3 regions of the Mesorhizobium sp. M0870 genome follow, and region 1 is predicted to be linked to each of the others. Evidence: riboswitches for the same ligand, from Rfam matches in the RefSeq annotation. Region 1 holds a riboswitch; each other region holds the start of a gene.

Region 1 (2,261 bases):
CGCCGTCGAGCAGCGGCGTGCCGCCGAAGGTCAGTTTTATCCCGTCGAGGTTGAGAAGAGGCGGGGCCATGTCAGCTTTCAGGTAAGGGATAGGGATGAGCGAGCAGCATCGCGCGGCCATGGTCCAGTGCGATTTCGAGGCGGCCCTTGACCTCGTTGGAGATGGTCAGCGACGAACCGAACGCCACCTTGACGTGGTTCAGCGGCCATTTGGCGCCGGTGACGGTCAGGCCGGCGAGCTCGGAAAAGCCGAGCACCGAAAACAGCGTGCCATCGGCATAGTCGAAGCCGGCCGTTCCGCGCAGCAGGGGAATGCCCTCCTGGGCGCCGCTGGTCAGGAGCACATCAGTCCCGGCCTCGGCCAGCCGGAGGGCAAGCGCCAGATGCAGGAAAGCGTGGTCGGCGCGCTTGCCGCCGAAAGCACCGGCGAGCACCAGGCGGGTCGCGCTGCGCTCGAGTGCGGCGGCAATGGCCAGTTCGCCATCGGTCTGGTCCTTTTCCGCCGGGAAGGTCCGGCGCGGCACGGAAGCGAGATCGTCAGGCAGCTTGGCTGGCACGGAATCGAAATCGCCCACCCACAGTTCGGGCACGAGACCCAGCAGCCGCGCATGCCCGATGCCGGCGTCGGCGGCGATGACGCGGGAGCCTTCGGCCTGGCGGTCGAGCCGTGGCGTGCGGATGAGATCGCCGCCAAGCAGGATGGTGAATGTGCTCATATCGTGTGGCCCTTACCAGCCCGGCACGGGAAACGGAAGGCGGCAAACTCCCACTTGCATGGGGGATCGGCCCGGCCTATGTGTCGAAACGCTCTAACGGGGTGCCGGACGCGATCTTCGCGGACCGGCTGAGAGGCAGTCTCGCCAACCCGCTGAACCTGATCCGGTTTGTACCGGCGGAGGGATTAGACGTTTCGGACAGTCCGACGCCTCAATTCCTTTCAATTCGAACGAAGGAGGCGCCGATGCGCACGCATTTATACGCTCTAGTCTCAGCAATGGCCGTGGTCCTGTCCGGACCGGCCTTGGCCAAGGACAAACTCACCGTCTACACCTATGAGAGCTTTACCGCCGACTGGGGTCCGGGTCCCGTGGTGAAGAAGGAGTTCGAGGCCGAATGCGGCTGCGATGTCGAGTTCGTCTCGGTCGCCGACGGCGTCGCGCTGCTCAACCGCGTCAGATTGGAAGGCGCATCGACCAAGGCCGATATCGTGCTTGGCCTCGACACCAATCTCACCACCGATGCCAAGGCGTCAGGCTTGTTCGCGCCGCATGGCGGCGTAACTGATGTCAACGTGCCGGGTGGCTGGAGCGACGATACTTTTGTCCCCTTTGACTACGGATATTTCGCCGTCGTCTACGACACCGAGAAGCTGAAGAACCCGCCGAAAAGCCTGAAAGAGCTGGTCGAGGGCAGTGCCGATGACAAGATCGTCATCCAGGATCCGCGCACCTCCACGCCGGGCCTCGGTCTGCTTCTGTGGGTCAAGTCAGTCTATGGCGACAAGGCGCCCGAGGCCTGGGCCAAGCTCAAGGCGAAAGTGCTGACCGTGACGCCGGGCTGGAGCGAGGCCTATGGGCTGTTCACCAAGGGCGAGGCGCCGATGGTGCTGTCCTACACGACGTCGCCGGCCTACCACATGGTCGCCGAGAAGACAGAGCGCTATCAGGCAGCGTCGTTCGAGGAGGGCGAGTATTTGCAGATAGAAGTCGCGGGTATCACCACGGCGGGGGCCAAGAACCCGCTGGCGGCCAAGTTCATCGCCTTCATGACCGGGCCGAAATTCCAGGATGCCATCCCCGAGACCAACTGGATGTTCCCGGCCGGCAAGACCGACAAGCCGCTCAATCCGGCCTTCGACAAACTGGTCAAGCCGACCAAGACCTTGCTGTTCAGCCCGCAAGAGGTCGCTGCCAACCGCAAGGCTTGGGTCGATGAATGGCTGGCGGTGATGAGCAAGTAGGCTTGCGAGTTCTTTTGATGTTCGCGCCACTCCACCCCCCTCTGGCCTGCCGGCAATCTCCCCCTCAAGGGGGGAGATTGGCAGCGTCGTTGCTGGTTATAGTCCGGCAACGTTGGAGACTAGCGGAAGCATGGGTGACGGCCGATCTCCTCCCTGGAGGGGGAGATGTCCGGCAGGACAGAGGGGGGCGCCAAGGAACGCAATCCTTTGTAATTGCCGCGATGGAAAGAATGGTGGTCCAGCGTGCAACGCGCGTCTGACCCCCGCATCACCGCTGGCACCCTCGCGCTCGCTGCAATCG
Region 2 (2,261 bases), on a different contig from region 1:
CGAAAGGCGATTTCGTCTGGGCGCGGCTTCAGCCCAGCCACCTGATAATCTCGCCGGCCATGTCGGTCGAGCATGTTGTACGGCTATGGCATGTGCTTGGCCTTCTGCCAGGCATCTATCTTGAAATCGGAACGCGCAAAGTCAGGCTGGGATTCCAGATCAGAAGGCTGGGGCCCTGCACAGGAAAGGCCCCGGTCAGGCGGTGGGGAACAGTGGAATTTGATCTCGCCAACGGTCGGGTCCTGTATTTTACCTACGGTAGAGTGCTCAAACGGCTGCTCAATTCGAAACACCTATTTTCGCGCCCGCCCGCCGGGAGACCCGCTCCAGAAATCCGGCTGTTCGGCAAAGCGCGTGCTGCGGACCAGAAAAACGGATGAAGTCGCTGGGCGATGCCCAGCGGCTTCATCCGTTTGCGACGTGGTTACTTGCCACAATGATTATCGTTTACCGTTGGCGCCGTCGCGTTACCATCGGCGTCCGGCTGCGCGCCTTGCGGGTTGGTCGGGCAATTCTGATCCGCGTTCGAATTCATGTCCCCTACCGTGCCAGTCGTGCTGTTGGTCGTGCCCGGGTCGACAGTGTCCGGCTCGATCGTATTCGGGGAAGCCGGCGTGTTCGGCTCAACCGTCACCGACTTGCCGCTGCCGCTTCCATTTGCGTTGTTGCTGCCGGCGCTTTGCGCCATGGCTGACGTGGCCAGACCAATGGTGAGAACCGAAGCTGCGAGGATTTTCATGAACATGGTTTGTCTCCATTTCTGTGAAGTCGTCGCTTATTTTCTACGAAAGTGATCGCGTTGCGACTGTGGGGACAACCGGTCGCGGCGGCGAAGGTTCCCGACAAAATTCCGCTCAGGCGCACCGTGACTGGCGCAATGCTTTTGGCGCAGTGCTCTGAAAAAACGGCTTTCCCTTGAACTCGAATGATGCTTTAAGGCGCACATCCACAGGGGTGCTCCGTACGGTCGGGGCTGAGACGGGGGCGGCAAGCCCACAGACCCTAGAAGCTGATCTGGGTAATACCAGCGGAGCGAGGCGGGCGATGTTTTCAGGCGCACAGATTTCCCTATACCCCATGACCGACGATTTCGTCGGTGTCATTCTTGGCGCGCTCGGTGCGCTCGATCCCTGGCGCGACAAGCTCAGGATCGAGATCGACGACATCTCGACCTTGCTGGTCGGGTCGCCCGAAGTGCTGTTTCCCGCCATGCGCGACCTCTTCGTGGCGGCGGCACGTAGCGGCAAACATTGCGTGTTGTCGGCCACCATCTCGCGCGGGTGCCCTGGCGAGCCGGATGATCCGATCTGCCGCTCCGATGCACTTGGCGGGCCTGTCGGGCCACTCGGCCCGCGCAAGGATGCGGCCATCGCGGCGGTGCGCAATGCTGCTGCCACCGGCCAGCCGGCGGCGGCGCAGTTCTCGCTCTATGTGATGGGCACCGACGACCACATGGACGAGATCTACGGCTGCATCGATTTTCTCAAGCAGTCCGGCGTCTATGAGCGTTCCAAGCATTTCTGCACGAAACTGCGCGGTGATGCCGGTGCGATCTTTTCGGCGCTGGACGAGGCCTTCTGCCGCTTCGGACCAGGCGCCGGCCACGTAACCCTCGACGTCACGGTCTCGGCCAACAGCCCGTCGGCTGTCTGAAGCTGCCGCCGCCTCCGCGCGGCCGTCAAAGGTTATCTCCCGTGGTCTCATCATCATTCGCTTCGCGCCCGATCGCGGGCCTTCTTGTCAAGGCAATGCCGGCCATGATCTCGGTCGGTTTGCTCCTAGTGGCGTGGGAGCTTTATGCCACCTATTCCGGCATCAGGCCGACGATACTGCCGGCGCCGTCGCGCGTTTTCGAGCAAGCGCTGCTCAATCGCCAGGCGCTGGCCGACAACGCCATTCCGACCATCGGCGCCACGCTGCTCGGCTTTGCCTGTTCGCTCAGCGCCGCCTTCGTGCTGTCGATGCTGGTCGACTTCTTCCAGCCGCTGCGGCGTGCGCTGTTTCCCGTCTTAATCGTCAGCCAGACCTTGCCGCTGGTGGCCATCGCGCCGCTGGTGGTGCTGTGGTTCGGCTTCGGGCTGGCGCCCAAGATCATGCTGGTGGCGCTGGTTACCTTCTTTCCGATGCTGGTTGCATTGGTCGAGGGTTATGAGTCGACCGAGGCCGAGATCGGGCAAATGCTGCGCGCCATGGGGGCAGGGCGCTGGCGCATCTTCGTGCTGGCACGGCTGCCTTCGGCGCTGCCCTATTTCTTCGCTGGC
Region 3 (2,261 bases), on a different contig from region 1:
CGTCGCCGAGCGAGAAGGATACGTCATAGGCTCTGGCGATGTCGCAGATCTCCGCGAAGTGCTCGTAGAGGAAGCTTTCCCGGTGATGGTGCAGGCACCATTTTGCCATGATCGACCCGCCGCGCGAGACGATACCCGTCACCCGGTCGACGGTCAGCGGGATGTAATGCAGCCGCACGCCGGCGTGGATGGTGAAATAGTCGACGCCCTGCTCGGCCTGTTCGATCAGCGTGTCGCGGTACACCTCCCAGGTCAGATCCTCGGCAATGCCGCCAACCTTCTCGAGCGCTTGGTAGAGTGGCACCGTGCCGATCGGCACCGGTGCGTTGCGCACGATCCAGTCCCGGATGTTGTGAATGTTGCGGCCGGTCGACAGGTCCATCACCGTATCGGCGCCCCAGCGAATCGCCCAGACCATCTTTTCGACCTCTTCGGCCATCGACGATGTGACGGCGGAGTTGCCGATGTTGGCGTTGATCTTGACCAGAAAATTGCGACCGATGATCATCGGCTCGCTCTCGGGATGGTTGATGTTGGCGGGAATGATCGCCCGTCCGCGCGCCACCTCGTCGCGGACGAATTCGGGTGTGACGAAATCGGGCAGCATCGCGCCGAAAGCCTCGCCGTCGCGCTCAAGCTTGCCGTGCAGGATCTCGCGACCAAGGTTCTCGCGAATGGCAACGAACTCCATTTCGGGTGTGATGATGCCGGCGCGCGCATAGGCAAGCTGCGTCACCGCCTTGCCTGCTTTGGCCCTGAGCGGTCGGTGGCGGATGGGGAATTCCGGCGTCAGGCGTTCGCCCGTCGCGAATCCGTTGTCCTCCGGCCGGACATGGCGGCCGTCACAGTCCTCGACATCGCCGCGGGCCAAGATCCATTCGTGGCGAAGCCGGGCCAGGCCTTTTTGGATGCTGGTTTCGACAGCCGGATCGGTATAGGAGCCCGACGGGTCGTAGACGGTGACGGGCGGTTCGCCGGCTGTCGGATGGACGGAGATTTCGCGCATCGGCACCCTGATCTGCGGGTGGATGGCACCGGGCTTGTGGATCTTACGCGAAGCAGGCAGCGGTCCCGTCGACACGGCGGGGGTGAGGGCATTCATCTTGAGGCTCCTTTGCTCATGCATTGGAGACCCAGTTCTGTGCCGGAAGGATGAAAAGACGCTTCTGTCGACCTGCCGAAACAGGACCTCGGGCTTGAACTCCCGCAAAGCGCTTGCACCGTCCCTACGCCAGTATGAACTGGATCAGGTTCAACGGGTCACTGCGCCGCGAAAGCCAGCAGTATCTCAGCCCCTTGCCGGGACTCCCCTGGTGAATGCCTCAAGTTGAACGGGCCGGCGTTGTCTTGTCAAGCGCATGTTCGTCCTGCGGCGGCGGTGGGCGGCAATCAAATTGGGCCCAAATTGGGCCGACGGCCTCGCCACGGGTCGCGGAGAAGTTCCGCGGCAGATAGGGCAGGTGTGGCCAAAGCTGCATTTGCCTCGTCAAACTTGATGTGACATTGACGTAGACGGAACTGCTGCGTTTCAAGGATCTTAAGCCGTCAATGCCTGATCGGAACAGAACTGGTGGGCCGCCCGAACGCCCCACAAACATCGTGCTCTCGATCACCTCTTATTGTCGCCGGAAAAGGGGTGATCGACCAATCGATCAAGTCGACCGCTCGCTGAAGGGCGCCCTCGGTTTCAGCACGGCTGGGCGAAGTGGCAATGACATGTCCAATCCAGTCTCGGAAATCCCCCTTCCTGACGATCGGTGTCTTGGGTTCAACATTCAATTTGACCTCGGCCACACCTGATATAGCAGCTGCCTGAGTGTCGCCACCAATCCAGTCCAGGGTGCCATCTTGATCAGGAAGCAGGAATCGCGCGGCCGCAGTATGCGAATGCTTTTTGCGCAGATCCCATTCCTCGCCAATGACAAGCTTGATGTGCTCGGCGACGAGGTCGACACCGTAAGCTAACTGGACCAGTTGAGGGTCGGGCGCGCCACTAAGACGCGGATTGACTTCAATGACAACTGGACCGCGTTTCGTGCACCGGAGTTCAACGTTAGTTGGCCCCCAGCCAAGGCCGAGAGCCCGCAAACAGCTCAGCGAAACATCGGCGATGCGCTCACGCTCCTGATCGGTTAGCAGGGCCGGATACGTCACCTCACGTATGACGAAATGGGGGAGGGGACCAAAGTCATTGGCGCAAATCGCAACGACCTCATTCCCCATAACATTAATGCTATAGAACGGGCCCTGTGCGAATTCTT

What was found. A riboswitch is a leader RNA that binds a small molecule or an ion and turns the genes downstream of it on or off. The one in region 1 is predicted to bind thiamine pyrophosphate.
Region 2: another riboswitch for thiamine pyrophosphate. It lies ahead of NKH97_RS24320 (YkoF family thiamine/hydroxymethylpyrimidine-binding protein); the one in region 1 lies ahead of thiB (thiamine ABC transporter substrate binding subunit).
Region 3: another riboswitch for thiamine pyrophosphate. It lies ahead of thiC (phosphomethylpyrimidine synthase ThiC); the one in region 1 lies ahead of thiB (thiamine ABC transporter substrate binding subunit).

The regions. Positions count from the first base shown of each region.
Region 1 is NZ_JAMYOI010000013.1:76,225-78,485, reverse strand. It holds gene NKH97_RS17445 (ABC-F family ATP-binding cassette domain-containing protein) at 1-70, opposite strand, end outside; gene NKH97_RS17440 (thiamine diphosphokinase) at 72-716, opposite strand; TPP riboswitch at 804-918, shown strand; gene thiB (thiamine ABC transporter substrate binding subunit) at 962-1,960, shown strand; gene thiP (thiamine/thiamine pyrophosphate ABC transporter permease) at 2,204-2,261, shown strand, end outside.
Region 2 is NZ_JAMYOI010000023.1:74,275-76,535, reverse strand. It holds gene NKH97_RS24330 (formyltransferase family protein) at 1-380, shown strand, start outside; gene NKH97_RS24325 (RodZ family helix-turn-helix domain-containing protein) at 425-745, opposite strand; TPP riboswitch at 941-1,054, shown strand; gene NKH97_RS24320 (YkoF family thiamine/hydroxymethylpyrimidine-binding protein) at 1,045-1,653, shown strand; gene NKH97_RS24315 (ABC transporter permease) at 1,749-2,261, shown strand, end outside.
Region 3 is NZ_JAMYOI010000044.1:20,618-22,878, reverse strand. It holds gene thiC (phosphomethylpyrimidine synthase ThiC) at 1-1,102, opposite strand, end outside; TPP riboswitch at 1,206-1,322, opposite strand; gene NKH97_RS31115 (ATP-grasp domain-containing protein) at 1,546-2,261, opposite strand, start outside.